One region of the Hymenobacter siberiensis genome, then DNA from elsewhere that is predicted to be linked to it. Evidence: riboswitches for the same ligand, from Rfam matches in the RefSeq annotation. Region 1 holds a riboswitch; each other region holds the start of a gene.
What was found. A riboswitch is a leader RNA that binds a small molecule or an ion and turns the genes downstream of it on or off. The one in region 1 is predicted to bind S-adenosylmethionine.

Region 1 (5,891 bases):
GCGCCAGGCGTCGGCCACCACTTCCACTTTGCCCTTCTGCTTCACCGTGTCGGCAAATTCGAGCAGGCGCTCAGTGGCGTCGGCGCGGCGGTTCAACAGCACGTCTTCGGCCAGGGCCAGCAGGGTGGGCTCAATCTCATCGTACACCCCGAGCTGGCCGGGGTTCACAATGCCCATGTCGAGCCCGGCCCGGATGGCGTGGTAGAGGAAGGCCGTGTGCATGGCCTCGCGCACCGCATCGTTGCCGCGGAACGAGAACGAAATGTTCGACACCCCGCCGCTGGTGAGGGCCCCGGGCAGGTTGGCTTTAATCCAGCGCACCGACTCGATGAAGTCGACGGCGTAGTTGCGGTGCTCCTCCATGCCGGTGCCGACGATGAGGATGTTGGGGTCGAAAATGATGTCGGTGGGCGGGAAATCGATGCTCATCAGCAGGTCGTAGCTGCGCTGGCAGATTTCCTTGCGGCGTTCCAGCGAATCGGCCTGACCGTCTTCGTCGAAGGCCATCACCACCATGGCGGCCCCGTACTGGCGCACGGTGCGGGCCCGCTGCAGGAATAATTCCTCGCCCTCTTTCAGCGAAATCGAGTTCACGATGCTCTTACCCTGTACGCATTTCAGGCCGGCTTCCAGCACGCTCCACTTCGAGGAGTCAATCATCACCGGCACCCGCGCAATGTCTGGCTCCGAGGCGATTAGGTGCAGGAAGGTGGTCATGGCCTGCTCCGAGTCGAGCATGCCTTCGTCCATGTTCACGTCGAGCACCTGGGCCCCTTCTTCCACCTGCACGCGGGCCACGGCCAGCGCTTCTTCATAGGCACCGGTGCGAATTAGGCGAGCGAAGGCGCGGGAGCCGGTCACGTTGCAGCGCTCGCCCACGTTCACAAACAGGCTTTCGGGCTTGATGGCGAACGGCTCGAGGCCGCTGAGGTGCGTGGCGACGGCAATTTCGGCCGGCAGCTGGCGCGGCTTGTACCGCTCGGCCAGTCGGCTCAGCTCGGCAATGTGCTGGGGCGTGGTGCCGCAGCAGCCGCCCACCACCGTCACGATGCCTTCTTTCAAATACTCCTCTACTAAGCTGGCAAATTCCTGGGCCGATTCGTCGTAGCCGCCAAAGGCGTTGGGCAGGCCGGCGTTGGGGTAGGCCGAGATGTGCACGTCGGAAATGCGGCTCAGCTCCTGCACGTACTGGCGGAGCTGGTCGGCGCCGAGGGCGCAGTTCAGGCCCACGCTCAGCAGCGGCAGGTGGCGGATGCTGTTCCAGAAAGCCTCCACCGTCTGGCCGCTTAGCGTGCGGCCGGAGGCATCGGTGATGGTGCCCGAAATCATGATGGGCACCACGCGGCCGCCCTCGTCGAAGAACTTCTGCACGGCGTAGAGGGCTGCCTTGGCGTTCAGCGTATCGAAAATGGTTTCGATGAGGAGCGTGTCCACGCCACCGTCCACGAGGCCGTGCACCTGCTCCAGGTAGGCGGTGGCTAGCTCATCAAACGTCACGGCGCGGTAGCCGGGCCGGTTCACGTCGGGCGAGAGCGAGGCGGTGCGGTTGGTGGGGCCCACGGCCCCGGCCACGAAGCGCGGGCGCTCGGGCGTGCTGTATTCGTCGGCCGCCTCGCGGGCCAGGCGGGCCGACTCGTAGTTCAGCTCATAAACCACGTGCTCCAGGCCGTAGTCGGCCTGCGCAATGGTGGTGCCGCTGAAAGTGTTGGTTTCCACCATGTCGGCCCCGGCCGCGAAGTACTCAGCGTGAATGCCTTTGATGATGTCGGGCCGCGTCAGGCTCAGCAGGTCGTTGTTGCCGCGCAACGGCTTGGGATGGTCGGCGAAACGGGCACCCCGGAAGTCCTCCTCCGTGAGCGGGTGGCGCTGAATCATGGTGCCCATGGCGCCGTCGAGAATCAGCAGGCGCTGGCGCAGGATTTCGGGAAGAGGGGAGGGGGCGGCGAGAGTGGCAGTGGGCATTTCTTTCTGTTCGATAGGGCTACGTAAGCGCGTATCCAGAAAGAAACCCATGCGGCGAGGCACGGTTCCGGCTGTCATCTTCTTTCACCAAAAAAATAGTGAAACGGGAGTTGGCACCTACTCTAGGTAGGTTGCCAAGACGTCATCGGGCCCGGTCCCTCGGTCTTTCTGGATAGCAGCGTTGAACGAATATACAGCCGAAACGCAAAATGGTTCGCTGGCCGTGCAAAACCTACGCCTGCCCGTGGGAGTTAAGTCACCCATTCCAAGGAGCAATTTCTTCCAGGGAGCAATTTTCAATTATGGCAAAACAAACGAAAGCCGCCTTCTACACCGAATTCGGTGGGGTGGATAAAATTCAAGTCGGTAACCTGGACCTGCCCGAAGTAAAGGAAGGGGAAGTGCTGCTGCGCGTGAAGGCGGCCGGGGTCAATCCCGTCGATTCGCTGATTCGGGAGGGCTATTTACAGCAGATGCTACCGGCTGAGTTCCCTGTTGTGCCGGGCTGGGATATGGCCGGGGTGGTAGAGGAGCGCGGCCACGGGGCCCGCCGCTTTGCTGTTGGCACGGGGGTGTATGGCTACATTCGTCGTCCCACGGTGCAGCACGGCACTTTTGCCGAGTACATGGTGGTGCCCGAAAGCTACCTGGCCCTGCGGCCCGGTAGCCTGAGCTGGGAGCAGGCGGCCGGTATTCCGCTGGCGGGGCTCACGGCCTACCAGTCGCTGTTTGACGCCGGCCAGCTGCAGGCGGGCCAAACGGTCCTGATTCTCGGAGCTTCGGGCGGGGTGGGCGGTTTCGCCATTCAGCTGGCCAAAGACCGGGGCACAACGGTAGTGGCGGTAGCCAGCGAGCCCAACTTCGCCTACATGAAGGAGCTGGGTGCTGATTTCACGGTTGACTATCGCAATGGAAGCGTGGGTGATGCCGTGAAAGCCCTTGTGCCCGCCGGTGTCGACCTGATTTTCGACTGCATCAGCGGCGATACGCTTACCCAGAGCCTGCCGGCCCTGAAACCCGGTGGTACGCTGGTTTCCATCCTGCACAACGGCCAGGGGCTGGATGCCAGCATCAACTTCCACTACGTTTTTGTGGAGCCCAATACCCAGCAGCTGGACGAGCTGCGCCAGCTGGCCGATGCCGGTAAATTGACGGTGAAAATTGCTGAAACGTACCCGCTAGCAGAGGTGCAGGAAGCCCTCAAGCAGATTGAATCTCACCACACGACCGGCAAAATCGTTGTCGTGCCCTAGCAGCGTCAGAACAAGGGTTAGCCAAAAGTGTGAACGTCATGCTGAACGCCGCAATAGCGGCGTTCAGCATGACGTTTTTTGATAGGGGCTATACCAGCCACACGCTGCCGGCCGCAAACCGGGCCGGCTCGGGCAGCAACTCCGGAAACAGCTGCGCCCCAGCAGTCGGGCCCAATTGCCGGCGCTACCCACGCGTAGCGGCCCGGCATTGGCCTTCGGTGTTTTAAGGGCAGGCGCACGAAACAAGAATACCTGATAAATCGAATATTAAAAAATAACGCTGCTTTGTAAATAGTTTAAAATCATGAAAATAAGTGATTTTATAATTGGATTACTGCTGGCGGGACGGACAATATAAAAAATCCGCTATCTTTCACCGTCACCTGCACCGTTTCCCTTCGAATACACTGCCAGCCTATGCTTTCTTGTTTAATTATAGATGATGAGCAAGGTGCCATTGATATCCTGAGCACTTTCATCGAGAAGACCCCGTTTTTGAATTTGGAGGGTACTACTTCGAGTCCCATTGAGGCACTTAGTATCATCGAAAACCAGACAATTGACCTGGTGTTCCTGGATATTCACATGCCGCAAATTTCAGGGCTTGACTTTATGCCGCTCATCAAGGGCCGCACCAAGGTTATTCTGACGACAGCTTATAGCGAGTTTGCCGTGAAAGGATTTGAGCTGGAGGCGCTGGACTACCTGCTCAAGCCTATCGCCTTCGAACGATTTTTGAAAGCAGCCCAGAAAGCCCTGAATGCCAATATCGAACCTTCGGCGCGCTGGCAACCCGCCGAAAAAGAAGACGACTACATCTTTGTCAAAACAGAGAGTAAGGGAAAAATGATGAAGGTTAATTTTGCCGACATCATGTATATCGAAGGGATGAAGAATTATTTGTCCATCAATACGAAAGAAGACCAGGTTGTTACACTTTTAAATATCAAGGATTTAGAAGAGCGGTTGCCGGCCCGGCAGTTTATGCGGGTCCATAAATCGTACATCGTATCCATCAATAAAATCAAAGCCATTGATGGCAACCAGATTCTGTTTACCGATATGAAAGCCTACGTTCCGCTGGGCGATACCTACCGCAGCGCCTTTTTTGAAGCCTTGAACCAGAAAATGATGGGCGGGAAGAAATAAGCTATGGCCGTTTTTGCATAGCCTGCAGGGCAGCGTAGTGCCGATACAGAAAATCGTAAAGCACCAGCTCATGCAGCCTTGCCTCGGCCGGAATCAGCCGATTGAGCAACATATGCAGGTAGGAGCTCATGAGCTGGTTTTTGGCCACTACCAGGCGGCCTTCAGCTGCCAGCGTGTTGATTTGTTGGGCGATGGCGACTAGCGCCGCCGGCAGCGCCGTGGTTGCTGCCTGTGCCAGAGCCTGCTGAATTGCCGGGCGAGCATTGCGGTACTTAGTGGCAAGCTGCAGCTTTAAGTCCTTATCCAGAGCGAATTCGCGGGCGAAGGTATCCCGCATGCTTTCCAGCAGCAGCACCTTTTGGGCCAGGCAATACCCGAAGGCATTGAGGAGCTCTTCGATGGCCCCCAGCCCCCACAGCCAATTATCGGGCGCCGTATCGGGCTGCTGCTCGGTAGCGAGTAGCATATGCAGGAGGGCAGTGCTTTGGTAGCCGAATAAGGCTTCGGTGAGCGCTATGGCGCTGGGGCCGTAGCGTTCCAGCTCCCGCTGGTAGGTCTCGGTCTGGATTTTCCAAATGGAGCCATCGGCGCTCAGAGGGGCCAGGTAGGCTTGAATGCGCTGAATGACGTGGCCAATTTGCTGGGGCTGCGGGAGGTGGAAGCGTACGCGCAGGTGATTGTCGGGGTCGGAATAGCGGATAAAAAACCAATTGTCGATGAGGCCCTGGGCCAGCAACTCCTGCGTTAACGGGTGAATGATGGTGAGCAGCACCTGGTCGGCAATCTTTTGGCCGCAGTATAGCTTGTAGTAGAGCCATTCCGTGCCGAGGATAAACGCTCGCTGCACGGTTGTTTCAGGTAACTTTTGTTTGGGCGCCGGGGCCGGGTAGCTGGCGTGCTGGTGTACCAGCAGCCCAATGAACTGCTGGGCGTAGGGCCTGCCGGTAGCATCGTGGACAGGGCTGGCCGCCGGATTCCCTAAAAACTCCTTCAGCCGGAAATTACTCAGCTTCCGGATGGCATCGAGCCAGATTCGGACCAACAAGTCATTGTCGGCATCAATCAGCAGCTCGTTATCCCCCTCGACGAGCACAAACAAGCGCGGTAGCTGCCACTGTTTGCGAAATTTTTGCCAGATATCTGTAAAAGAGATGGCTGTACTGGTTAGCAAGGTTTGTACATCGGCCGACTCGAAATACCAGGAAGCCGGCTCCAGTACTACATTTTGGTAGTTGAGCCGGGGCAGGAACCGCGCTCCGGCGGCGATTGACTGCCAGCTGAAACCTAACCGGGGTTGGAGGCCCTGGGTCTGTAGGTCGCACAAAAACTGGTACATCGGTAGCGCCTCGCCCGAGAAATTATGCGCTGTGCTCAGCCGGGGAATGATGGTCTGGTTGGTTTTGCGCGAGCGCAGGACCAACTGCCCTCCTTTCACCGAGATAAGCATGTCCTGCACCATTACCTGCTCCGTAACAGGCAGGGCCGACTGCGCCAGGTAGGGGATTTCGAGGGCCCGGAAGCTGTGGC
Region 2 (5,891 bases), 340 kb from region 1:
AGGTCCAGCTCCTCCCGCAGTGCCTCGTGCGCCGCCACCAGGTCCCGGATGCTGAGCAGCGGGAAGTGCTGGAAGCGCGCCCGGCCGGTGGCCGGGTCGGCATCGAGCGGGCCGGTAGTGCCGTAGCATGAGCCCAACACGTTGGCACACAAGATAAACCACTCCGAAGGGTCGTAGTGGCAGCCCGGCCCTACCAGGCCCGGCCACCAAGCCAGCACGTCGGCATTGGCCGTGAGGGCGTGGCACACCCACACCACATTGTCGCGTTCTTCGTTGAGTTGGCCCCAGGTCTGGTAGGATACATGCGCCCCGGTCAGGGTTTCGCCGCTTTCCAGCTTAAGGTCAGGGAGTTCAAATAGTTGGGTTGGCATAATTCAATTAAATAGCACAGCTTTAGAACCAGCGAATCGGCCCGGAACAATAGTTTCTCACTCCCATTTCTCCTCCCATCACGGAAGAGGCCCGGGCCGATGCACCAATTCTTTTTTAGTAGTTAAGCGTTAACCACTAACCACTATACTTCCAGCGGCTGGGCGTGCTCCAGCTCGGGCTCGCCCACTTCCTGACCTTCCGTCGGCAGGCTGGCCGTGTTGCCGATGGCATCGAAAGCCGCCTGCAAATCAGCCTTGATGTCGTCGAAATGCTCAATACCCACCGACAGGCGCAGCGAGGTCGGCGTCACGCCGGCGGCCAGCTGCTCGGCTTCGCTCATTTGCTGGTGCGTGGTGGCCGAGGGCTGGATGATGAGTGTCTTGGCATCGCCCACGTTGGCCAGGTGGCTGATGAGCTTGAGGCTGTCGATGAATTGCATAGCGTTTTCCTTGGTGCCCTTCACCCGGAACGAGAGCACGCCGCCGAAGCCACGCTTCAGGTATTTCTGGGCAATGGCGTGGTAGGGGCTGCTGGCCAGGCCGGGGTAGTTCACACTTTCTACCTGCGGGTGCTGCTCCAGCCAGGTCGCTACTTTCAGGGCGTTTTCTACCGTGCGGTCCACGCGCAGGCTCAGGGTTTCGAGGCCAATGAGCAGCTGCCAGGAGTTGAATGGGCTGATGGCCGGGCCAAAATCACGCAGCCCTTCTACCCGCGCCCGGATGATGAAGGCGATGTTGCCAAACGGGCTGTTTTTGCCAAATACGTCGTTGAATATCAGGCCGTGGTAGCCTTCGCTGGGCTCGGTAAACTGCGGAAACTTGCCGTTGCCGAAGTCGTATTTGCCGCTGTCCACAATCACGCCGCCCACGCTGGTGCCGTGCCCGCCAATCCACTTCGTGGCCGACTCCACCACAATGTGCGCGCCGTGCTCCAGGGGCCGGAACAGGTAGCCGCCCGCGCCAAAGGTGTTGTCCACAATCAGCGGTAAGTCATGCTTTTTGGCAATGGCCGCGATGGCGTCAAAATCGGGAACGCTGAAGCTGGGATTGCCGATGGTTTCGAGGTAAATGGCCTTGGTCTTCTCGTCGATGTGCTCCTCAAACGAAGCCGGGTTGTCGCCATCTGCGAAGCGGGCCTCAATGCCCAGGCGCTTGAAGGCCACCTTAAACTGGTTGTAGGTGCCGCCGTAGAGGTAGGCCGTGCTCACAAAGTTGTCGCCGGCTTGCAGGATGTTGTTCAGGGCAATGAACTGGGCCGCCTGCCCCGAGCCCGTGGCCAGGGCGGCAATGCCGCCTTCCAGCGCCGCCACGCGCTGCTCGAACACGTCGGTGGTGGGGTTCATCAGGCGGGTGTAAATGTTGCCAAACTCCTTCAGCGCAAACAAGTTCGCGCCATGCTCAGCGTTTTTGAAAACGTAGCTGGTGGTTTGGTACAGGGGTACGGCGCGGGCACCGGTGGTGGGGTCGGGCTGCTGGCCGGCGTGAAGCTGGAGGGTTTCGAAGTGTTGGGGCTGAACGGACATAATACTGAGGTTTTAAGCGTGAAGCGTTGAATATTTCAGGTTTTAATCAGGGCTATAGCCGGGCCAGTGCATCGAGCAGCACGGTCGGGTCGGGACGTTCCTTGAAGTTGGCCTCGGTGGCGGCCCACGCAATGCTGCCGTCCTGGGCAATAATAAAGGTGCCCGTCAGAGGCAATTCGCCACTGTCGTCGCCGTTGAACACGGCCAGGTCGATGCCCACGCCGTGCAGGGTGTGGTACACGGCATCGCCTACTTGGTAGGCCAGTCCGTATTGCTTGGCCACCGTATTGCCAGCATCGCTGAGCACCGGGAATTGCAGGTTTTTTTCCTCCGCCGTGAGGCTGGTCAGGTCCAGCGTTTGGGGCGAAATGGCCACCAGTGTGGCGTTATTCGCGGTAAAGTGGGCCAACGCCTGGTTGTAGGCCCGCAGCTGCACGTTGCAATATGGGCACCAGTTGCCCCGGTAAAACACCAGCACCACCGGCCCAATTGCCCGCAGGCTGGCGAGCGAAACCGGCTGCCCATTGGCGTCGGGGAGGGTGAAATCGGGCGCAACCTGGCCGGTGCGGAGGCTGTGCTGAACCAGACCAGCCGCGTGTACGGCTGCAATGCCGGCATCAATGGTTTGGCTGGCGGTAGCGGGCAGCACATTGGCCAGGTGTTGGGCAGTAGCAGCCAGTTCGGGCTGAATGGATGCAGGAGCGATGAGCGTAGGCATACGAAGTGGAATGAAAAAAAGGGATTTCTTCGTTAGGACCTGGCCGCCAGGGTCAATTTGCCTGGTGCGGTACGCAGCGAGCCGGCGGTAAGCAGGGCCGTTTTAGCCAATCAGCCGGCGTAGCCCATTGGCACGCCCGGACGCTACGGCATTCCCACGAAGAAGAAAAGGAGAGGGGGGGCTAAGCCGAAATCAGCTTAGCAACAACACGGGCAACAACAACACATTCGCATTCGCATTCGGGCGAGGCTGGCGACCTGATTGTGGCCGCAAGGGGCCGAAATAGCAAAACCCGAAACCACGGTGCGCAAAGCAGCCGGAGCATTCGGGTTGAAAAAAGCGGAACGAGAAGAATTTTCCATGGCACTCGAATCATCTGCCCCATCGTGGCCGAGGCCGCTAGTGGGTAGGAATTGGCACCTTTCGTTGAGCGAAGGTTGCCAGTGGGTCACGGAGCCTAGTCTCTCGCCACTTCTGTATAAAACTTGAAAACTGCCCACCGTTAGCGGGGAGTACCTGTTTGGTATCGGCAAATGTACGAGAGAATTTTTGGGATGAGCAAGTATTGCCTCGAAAATATTTTTCGGTTTCGGTTTTTTCAGACCGTCATGCAGAGCGCAGCGAAGCATGACGGTCTTTTTTCTTTGTTTCGAATTTCTTTGTTTCGAAGTCGTTCTTTCGATTCCTTCAAACGCAAAAAAGCCACCCTGAAACAGAGTGGCTTTTCTCACCTTTTTTCTGCAAAAAAGTACCTAGAGACTAGGTAGGGTCAACACCTGACCGATTTCAATCAGGTCGGGGTTGTTGCCGATGAGCGCCTTGTTGGCGTCGTATATCTGGTGCCACTTGGCGGCGTCGCCGTAGTGGTGCTTTGCAATTTTAGAAAGAGAGTCGCCGCTTACTACGGTGTACGTATCGCCGGTAGCATCCGGTTTGGCATTGCCAAAAAAATCGGTGCCGCCAGCCGCCGGCTTAGCTGCGGGCTCTACGGGCTTCTGGTCGCCTTTGTCGCTGATGAAATCGAAGAGTCCCATGGTTTCGGTGATTAAATGGAGAGATAGATTCTGCCGGAAACGCTTGCAGGCCGGAAACGCTTGCAGGCGGGCCGACGGGGTTGCTATACGGGCAAGCTTAGGCGGGGTTGCGCCCTAAACTCTTTTGCGTCTGCGTCGTAAGTCGACGAGTCCGCACCTTGCGCGTCATCTTCATTCTTTCACCATTACCCTTTGTGCACATGAAACTTCAGTCTCTTTTTTCGCTCCGTTACTTCGCCAGCCTGTTGCTGCTTGTGTCGCTCTTTGCCGCTTCCTGCAGCAACGACAAGGGCAAGGTGGAAGGCGTGAACATGCTGTACGGCACCGATAGCAAGGTGTGGAAAACCGCCAAGGAAACCGACACCAGCGGCGACAAAGTGAAGCAAACCGATGCTCAAAAACAGGAAGAACTGCGCATTTTCGCCAACGGCACCTACAACATGACCGGTGCCAGCGGAGCCGTGTCGGGCAAATACACGTTCGACCAGGCCGGCAAAACTATTACCATGACGCCCGACGGCGCGACCACCAGCAACACCTTCGCTGTGGAAACCCTCACCGACAAGAAACTCACCCTGAAGTCGGCCGACGGTGCCGCGCTGATGCTGGAAAAGGAGTAGATTACTCTGGATTCAACCCAACGAAAAGCCTCGAACCAGACTGGTTCGGGGCTTTTTTTATGATGAAGCTGTTTAGAAAGTCCCCGAACGGTCATGCAGAGCGCAGCGAAGCATGACCGTTCGGGGACCTTTTGCGACTTTCTAAACAACTCCGATATGAGCTACAACGCTCGCGTTACTGCTGTGCCGGCCGCTTCGCAAATACCCGCCCCACCCAGCGCGGCAAAAACACGCTGCCCAGCACCAGATACAGGTAATACGTGACCACCCGATACAGCAGCACCATGAAGCTGGTGAGCGTGGCCGTACCGATAAACTTGCCGAAAAACGTGGGAAACGCGCCCTCCACAATACCCGCCCCGCCCGGCGTGATGGCCAGCAGCAGCAGCACTTTGTAGGTGAGGTTGCGGGCGAAAATGAACAGGAACGTGTCCGTGTCCATCGGCACGAAGGCGGCGATGAGGCAGCCGATGACGAGGTAGCGGGCCGTCCAGACGAAGAAGGTGCTGCCCGCCGCCCGCCACCAGTAGATGGCCGGATTGCCGCGCAACTGGATGGACGCATCCATCATGCCCTGGCCGTGCTTGTAGGCCGAGCGCTGCCAGCGCCGCATCAGCCGGAACGAGAACAGCCGCACCAGCAGCCGCCGCACCGATTTCGGATTGACGAAAATGGCGTACAGCATCAGGCCCGCGTAGGCCGTAACGGCCACGTAGCTCACGACAAACGCCACGCGCAGCGTGGCGATAAAGGCGCCCTGCATGGCCTCGTGCGGGTAGAGCCCGGCCCCGGCGATGAGAACGACCAGCGGCACCATGATGACGTAGTACAGGTTGTCCATCAGGGCCGTAACCATGATGTAGGCCATGGACTTACCCAGCGGAATGCCTTCCTTGTTCAGAATGAACGAAGCCACCGCCGTGCCGCCCACCGCCGAGGGCAGCACGCAGGAGGCAAACTCCCAAATCATAATCACATCGAGGCTCTGGCGGTAGCTCAGCACCCGTTCGGTGATGTGCCGGATGCGGTAGATGTAGCCAAAATCGCGGCCCAGCAGTACCAGCAGCGTAACCAGCAGCCACGAGTAGCTGGCGTGGGCCAGGGGGGCCAAATCGCCGGGCTTGTAGCTGCGCCAGAACATGAACCCCACCACGCTCAGGCCAATCACGACGGGCAGAATGAGCCGCGAGGGCTGCAAGCGCTGCAAAAAATGCGCGTCGTCTTCGGGCAGGGGAGCGAGGGGTTTATCGGTCATCGAAGGAAATAAAGCAGCCGGGCAAAAGTAGGGAGTAGCCAGCCGACGACTGATTAAAAATGGATTAAGGAGATATGAAAAACGTCATGCTGCAACAAGCACAGCATGACGTTTTTCAGTATTAACCCTCTTAGCATTGTGCTAGGGCCGGCCGCCGGGGCTGCCGGCCGGTACGGTGCCGTTGGGCGTGCTGGTGCCGGGTGAGGGCGCATTGGCCGGCGCGTTGATGGGGTTGTTGGCCGGGGCCGGGGTTTGGCGATTGGTTGAGTCGGCGGGCTGGGCCGTGGTGGGGCGCAGGCCGGGGTAGCCGCCGGGGCGCTGGCCGGGCTGGGGACGGCTGGTGCTGTCGGTAGCGGGCTTGCCGGAAGTG
Region 3 (5,891 bases), 400 kb from region 1:
TCCACGAACACCCGCACCTCGTCGGGGTGGGCCCGCGCCTACTACGGTCAGGCGGGGGATAAAAAGGGGGAAATCAGGCATGGTTATTTGCGTCTGATTAATGGAAGGTTGAAGGGGAGGGGCCGTCCGCCGGTCTGACCGCCCTGGGCGGTCTGACCGGTCGTCGGGGAGGGCGTCGCGTCAGAGTGGCGCGCGGGCAATCGGTGGTGCTTCAACCTGTCAGACTGCCCAGGGCGGTCAGACCGGCGGACGGCATCAGATGGAAAACGCCGCCTCCGCCGGTACTTCTTCGGTGAAATATTTCGGGTCGGTGGCGGCCACGAGGCCGGCGGCCAGGGTGGCCCCGGTCTGCTCATCCACCAAGATAAAAGCGCCCGTCGCGCGGTTCTGGCGGTATTCGTCCACCACCAGCGGCAGGGCGGTTTTCAGGCGCACCCGTACGATGTCGTTCAGCCGGGCCTCGTCGGTGCCCTGGCTTTCGAAGGTTTCGATGTTGGTCTTTTGGAGGATGGTGGTCACGGCTGCTGTCACGGTAGCGGCATGGTGCTGCACCAGCAGCTTGCGGCCGGCGCGCAGGGGCCGCTCATCCATCCAGCAAAGCGTGGCTTCGAATTCGCGCACCACGGCCGGGTGGGCCGTGACGGGCACGATGGTATCGCCCCGGCTCACGTCCACATTGTCGCGCAGACGCAGGATTACGCCCTGCGGGGCCGTGGCCGTGGCCACTTCGCGCTGGTTCACTTCGATGGCCTCAAGCACCGTTTCCAGCCCCGAGGGCCAGATGCGGACCCGGTCGCCCTGGCGGTAGGTCCCCAGAGTTGATACGTTCTCTGTCAGGGCATGAAATATTTAAAGTTCTGGGCGAAGAAAAGTTGGGCGTAGCTGATGGAGGCATCGACGTTAGTGAGTAGGAAATTCAGGGCCAGGGTATTGAAGAGGGCCGCGTTGACGGCCGCGACGCGGTGGCGGATACCGTTGGTGTCTTGATTAAAATGCACGTCACGGGTGCGGTGGAGCTTGTTTTCGATGCCCCAATGCCCGCGAATGCCGACGGCGAAGTCGGCGGCTGAACGGTTACGCAGGCTGGTGAGGTAGTAGCGCGTTTGCCGTGTGGTGGCGTGCGGGCCCACCACGGTTTTGACGACGACCACGCAGCGCGCCACCCCGGCCCAGTCGGCCTGCCAGTGTGGGGCCGCAGGGTATACGCTGGTCTGCCAGCACAACGGGCGGCCGTCGCGGCGCTCGTCATGGCGGTGGGTCGCCCCGGCGGGCGTGGGGTCGGCGGCGTGTAAAGCGGCGATAGCGGCCCGCAGCTTAGGTTGGTTGCCTTTGACTTGCAGCACGTACTCGTTGCCGCTGGTCACGATGGCATCGGCCGTTTTTTTGGGCGTGCAGCGCGTCGAGCGTCAGCACCACGCCCCGGTCCTGCAAGCCGGCGAGTAGGTCGCGGATGACGCTCATCTCCCCCGTTTTCTGGTCCGTGTAGTCCTGCAGGGCCAGGGTCAGGCCCGTGCGCTGACAATACAGGCTCACAACCGAGACAACGCTTTGGCTAGCCTGCTGGGCCCCCTGCACGGTGGAGCGCAGGCTTTGCCCGTCGCCGGCCACCCAATCCCCAGCCTGCGTCTGCGACGTGAATCAGCGGTCAAAGGCCTGGGCCAGCGCGTCTTTGTCCAACGCCTGCAACAGGTCCCGAAAGGCCCCGTAGCTGGGCAGGCCGTGGCGCAATCCGAAATAAGCGGTAAAAAAAGCCGCGTTGCTGCGACCAAACTGGGCCATTTTTCGCGGCCCCGTGTACCCGCTGGTAATGGCCAGAAACGTCATCCACAGCAAGGCGGACAGCGAGAATCGTTGCCCCTGCGGGCGGCGCGGGTCGCGCACCTGCTGAAAAAATTCCGCTAGCTCCATTGCGTTTTTTACCAGCAAATCTACCGATTCTAACAGAACCTATCAACTCTGAGAGAGGCCTAGCCCGGCATTCGTTCCACCACCGGGTCGAGGCCCTGGTGGGCGGCGGTGGCGTGCAGGCCGCACTCCTTGGCCGCCGCGTCTTCCCACCACCAGCGGCCGGCGCGGAAGTCCTCGCCCAGCGCAATGGCCCGGGTGCAGGGCGCACAGCCGACGCTCACGAAACCTTGCCGATGAAGCGGGTTAACCGGAATGCCGTTGGCCTGCGCGAAGGCTTCGCACTCGGCCCAGGTCCAATCAAATAGCGGGTGCACTTTGATGAGCCCGTGGCCGGCATCCCACTCGGCCGGGTGCATGGTCTGGCGGTTCTGCGACTGTTCGGCACGGATGCCCGTCACCCACACCTGCTGGCCGGCCAGGGTCCGGCTCAGCGGCTCCACCTTGCGGATGTTGCAGCACTCCTTCCGGTTCGCTATGCTCTCGTAGAGGCTGTTGGGGCCTTTCTGGGCGACTAATTTTTCGAGCGCGGCAGTTTTGGGGGCGAAGACTTCGATGGACTTCTGGTAGCGCAGCAGGGTCTTGTGCCAAGTGGAGTAGGTTTCCTGAAAATTGCGGCCCGTGTCGAGGGTAAATACCCGGATGGGTATGTCGTTTTCGAAGATGAAGTGGGTGATAATCTGGTCCTCCAGCCCGAAGGATGTGGAGAACGAGACGCGGCCGGGGAAGTGGTCGGCCAGAAGGGCCAGCGTTTCGGGTGCCGAGCACTCGGGCAAGTAGCGGCGCAGGTCCGCGACCTGGCTTTCAAGGGGGAATGCCATGATGAAAGAGGGCGTTTTTCTCCGCAGAAAAAATCGAAATGGGCCGCGAAGGCTGCAAAAACCCGCTACGCGTCGCGCAATGAATCAATCACCACAAAAGGGTAGTAGCGGGGTGGCTGCCGCAGCAGCCGCCGGAAGAGTGGCCCTAGCTCAACAACCAGCAATCTTCCCCGGCATAGCGGCCAGGGAACAGCCAATGCAACAACACATTCGGCGCGGCGCGGGTGGTGGATTACAGGCGGGAATTGAGCAATGTGCTCACGGCAGTTTTTATATGTCAGGACTTGGCACCGTTCCAACTAGTGGGGGTTGCCGGCGTTTCGTCGAGCCTGTCTCTCCGCGCCTCTGTATAAAAATGGGTAGCGTCCCAAACGGGGGTTGTTGGCGCAAATGTAAAGGATGAAATTGCGAAATGCCAAAATTTTATGTTGCTGTGGTGCAGCTGGTTACCTGCTCCAACCGTTTGGCGACGCCCGGAAACTGCGTAATTTGGCGATGCAACCCCTGAACCCGCCGCGTGGTCTATGGATTGCTTAAGCACCTTTAAGACCTCGTTTTCTGCATGGAAGCCCTGTCCCTTTCCGCCTACGTCGACATCAACGCCCCGCTGGTGGAGCGCTGCCGCCTCAACGACCGCCAGGCCCAGGCCGAGATTTACCGGCGCTACTCCAAGGCCATGTTCAACGCGGCCCTGCGCATCACCGGCGACTATGCCGAGGCCGAAGATGTACTCCAGGAATCATTCCTGAGCGCCTTTCGCGAGCTGAGCGGCTACAAGGGTGACTCATCGTTCGGGGCCTGGCTCAAGCGCATTGTGGTGAACAAAAGTATCAATTGCCTGCGGCAGCGGCGGCTGGCACTAGTGCCTCTGGGCGAGCAGCACCACGAGGAGCCCGCCGAAGCCGCCGCCCTCTCGCCCGAGGACGAGGCCGATACCCACTACCGCGCCGACGTGCTGCGCCGCTGCATCCAGGAGTTGCCCGACGGCTACCGCGTGGTGCTCAGCCTCTACCTGCTCGAAGGCTACGACCACCTCGAAATCGCGGGCATCCTGGGTATTTCCGAATCGACTTCCAAATCACAGTACAGCCGGGCGCGGGTCCGGCTGCGCGAGCTGGCCGCCCAACGGGGCCTGAGTTAAAATTTATCCCTTATCAATCATTATATAATCGTTTCACTACCCTTCATCCGTTTTCGCCCGGCCGCGGTTTTCGTATAGCCCCGTGGCCCGCCCTGAACCTGGACGAACCGTGCGTCTGCTACTCATTCATGGATACCAAGAAAATTAATTCCCTCGAAACCTTCGTTGAGCGGCACCGCGCCGATTTCGACACCCACGAGCCGCGCCCCGACCTCTGGGCCGCGCTGGAGGAACAGCTCGGTGCCCCTGCCACCGCGCCCCAAACCCCGGTTATGCGCCTGGCCGATGCGCCGGAGGTGCCATTTATTGCGCCCGTAGCAGCAGGAACCCAACCGAAGGCCCGCGCCGGCTGGTTTCAGCGCTACGGCGTGGCGGCGGCGCTGGCCCTGCTCGTATTTGCCGCCGGGGCCAGCGAGGCCTGGAAAGCCAACCGGGCCGCGCCCGAAACGGCCGTGGTGGCCGCGCCGGCCGCTGCTACTCCTGGCACCGTTGCTACCGAACCCGATGCGGCCCTGTACCAGGGCGGCAACCCGCTCTCCCTCACCGCCGCCGAGCACACCACCGGGGCCGACAGCCAGCTGGTGCGCGCCGTGCGCGGCATGGAAACCTATTACACCAACCAGCTGGCCCGCCGCCAAACCGAGCTGAGCCAGCTCAGCGGCCCCGGCATGGCCGCCATGAACGCCGACTGGCAGCATGAGCTGGTGTCGCTCGACTCCAGCTACCGCGAGCTTAAGCAGCAGCTGCTGCACCATCCGCAGCCCGATGCCGTGCTCACGGCCATGAACCGCAACCTGCAAATCCGCCTCGACATTCTCGACCGGCAGCTGAACCTGGGCAATACGGCCCAGGCAGTTCCCAACAACAATTCTTACGTGCTGGCCGATAGCCGGCGCCAGGCCGAATGAACCCGCCCCTGGCTTTGCGGGTAAGCCGATGGGTGGCGCTGTGCGGCGGGCTTCTGAGCCTGCTGGCCCCGCAGCCCACCCGGGCGCAGGATGGCCAAACCCGCTGGTTGGCAGTGGGCCACGGCGTAGCCATTCATATTCTGACGCCTGATGCGCGCCATGCCGAGGCCGCGCTTTTTGGCGAGGAACAGGAGCCCCAGCAGCATCAGCAGAACCCGTTGGTAGCCCAGACCGACGACCAGGGCAGTGCCAGCCTGCAGGTAGAGCAGCGCCGCCACTTGGTGCGCAGCTACGCGGTACCGAAATCCGGTCGCCCGTTTTCGCTCGATACGCGCTACGGCCGGGTGCAAATCAATACCTGGAATAAGAAGGAAATCAAGGTGGATGCCGAGTTGGTAGCGCGCTCGGAAAGCGACGCCGGGGCCCGCCAGATTCTCGACGCGCTGGGCGTACAGTGGCTCGATTACGATGCCAAAACCGGTGGCGTGGCCGTGAGCACGCAGTTTGGCCCCGCGTTGCGCGGCCGGGCCGGCGGCTGCCGTTACGAGGTGAACTACACCGTGTGGCTGCCCCGCACCACGGCCCTGAAAATCTACAATAGCTTTGGTGAAGTGACCGTGGCCGGCGATGTAAGCGGCCCCACCGAGCTGGCCATGGAATACGGCACCCTGCGCACCGCCCGCCTCGAAGGCCCGCGCAACCTCATCCGCATCGTCAACGGCGACTGCCGTATTGCCTTCGTGGCCCGCGCCAGCATCGACGCCAGCTACGCCCAGCTGCGCCTCGACACGGGCACGACCGTGGACCTGCGCAACAACTATTCCGACGTGGACATCGGCACGGTGCAGGACCTCACCGTGCACAGTAAGTATGGCGACGTGGCCTTGGGCACCGTGCGCAACCTGCGCGGCTCGTCGGGTTACTCGCGCTTCACCATCGATAAGCTGGATGAGGCCCTCGATATGGCCCTGCGCTACTGCCCCGATTTCGTAGTGCGCGATATGGGCGCCAATTTCCGCCAAGTGAACCTCGACGGCGGTTTCAGCACCATCCGGCTGGGCTTTGCCGAGGCCCCGGCCTTCCGCTTCGACGTGAGCACGGAGCAGGGGCAGCTGC

Region 2: another riboswitch for S-adenosylmethionine. It lies ahead of KQ659_RS20230 (peroxiredoxin-like family protein); the one in region 1 lies ahead of metH (methionine synthase).
Region 3: another riboswitch for S-adenosylmethionine. It lies ahead of KQ659_RS17030 (phosphoadenylyl-sulfate reductase); the one in region 1 lies ahead of metH (methionine synthase).

What each region holds. Positions count from the first base shown of each region.
Region 1 is NZ_JAHLZY020000001.1:4,240,261-4,246,151, reverse strand. It holds gene metH (methionine synthase) at 1-1,962, opposite strand, end outside; SAM riboswitch class I at 2,034-2,141, opposite strand; gene KQ659_RS18825 (NADP-dependent oxidoreductase) at 2,265-3,215, shown strand; gene KQ659_RS18820 (LytR/AlgR family response regulator transcription factor) at 3,633-4,364, shown strand; gene KQ659_RS18815 (lantibiotic dehydratase) at 4,366-5,891, opposite strand, start outside.
Region 2 is NZ_JAHLZY020000001.1:4,579,960-4,585,850, reverse strand. It holds gene KQ659_RS20240 (homoserine O-acetyltransferase family protein) at 1-371, opposite strand, end outside; gene KQ659_RS20235 (O-acetylhomoserine aminocarboxypropyltransferase/cysteine synthase family protein) at 515-1,894, opposite strand; gene KQ659_RS20230 (peroxiredoxin-like family protein) at 1,947-2,612, opposite strand; SAM riboswitch class I at 2,982-3,097, opposite strand; gene KQ659_RS20225 (LysM peptidoglycan-binding domain-containing protein) at 3,365-3,646, opposite strand; gene KQ659_RS20220 (hypothetical protein) at 3,847-4,266, shown strand; gene KQ659_RS20215 (lysylphosphatidylglycerol synthase transmembrane domain-containing protein) at 4,442-5,521, opposite strand; gene KQ659_RS20210 (TonB-dependent receptor domain-containing protein) at 5,663-5,891, opposite strand, start outside.
Region 3 is NZ_JAHLZY020000001.1:3,837,123-3,843,013, reverse strand. It holds gene KQ659_RS17050 (flavodoxin domain-containing protein) at 1-17, opposite strand, end outside; gene KQ659_RS17045 (elongation factor 1-alpha C-terminal domain-related protein) at 256-759, opposite strand; partial or broken gene KQ659_RS17040 (ISAs1 family transposase) at 834-1,376, opposite strand; gene KQ659_RS17035 (transposase family protein) at 1,639-1,908, opposite strand; gene KQ659_RS17030 (phosphoadenylyl-sulfate reductase) at 1,968-2,726, opposite strand; SAM riboswitch class I at 2,994-3,082, opposite strand; gene KQ659_RS17025 (RNA polymerase sigma factor) at 3,289-3,867, shown strand; gene KQ659_RS17020 (hypothetical protein) at 3,996-4,775, shown strand; gene KQ659_RS17015 (hypothetical protein) at 4,772-5,891, shown strand, end outside.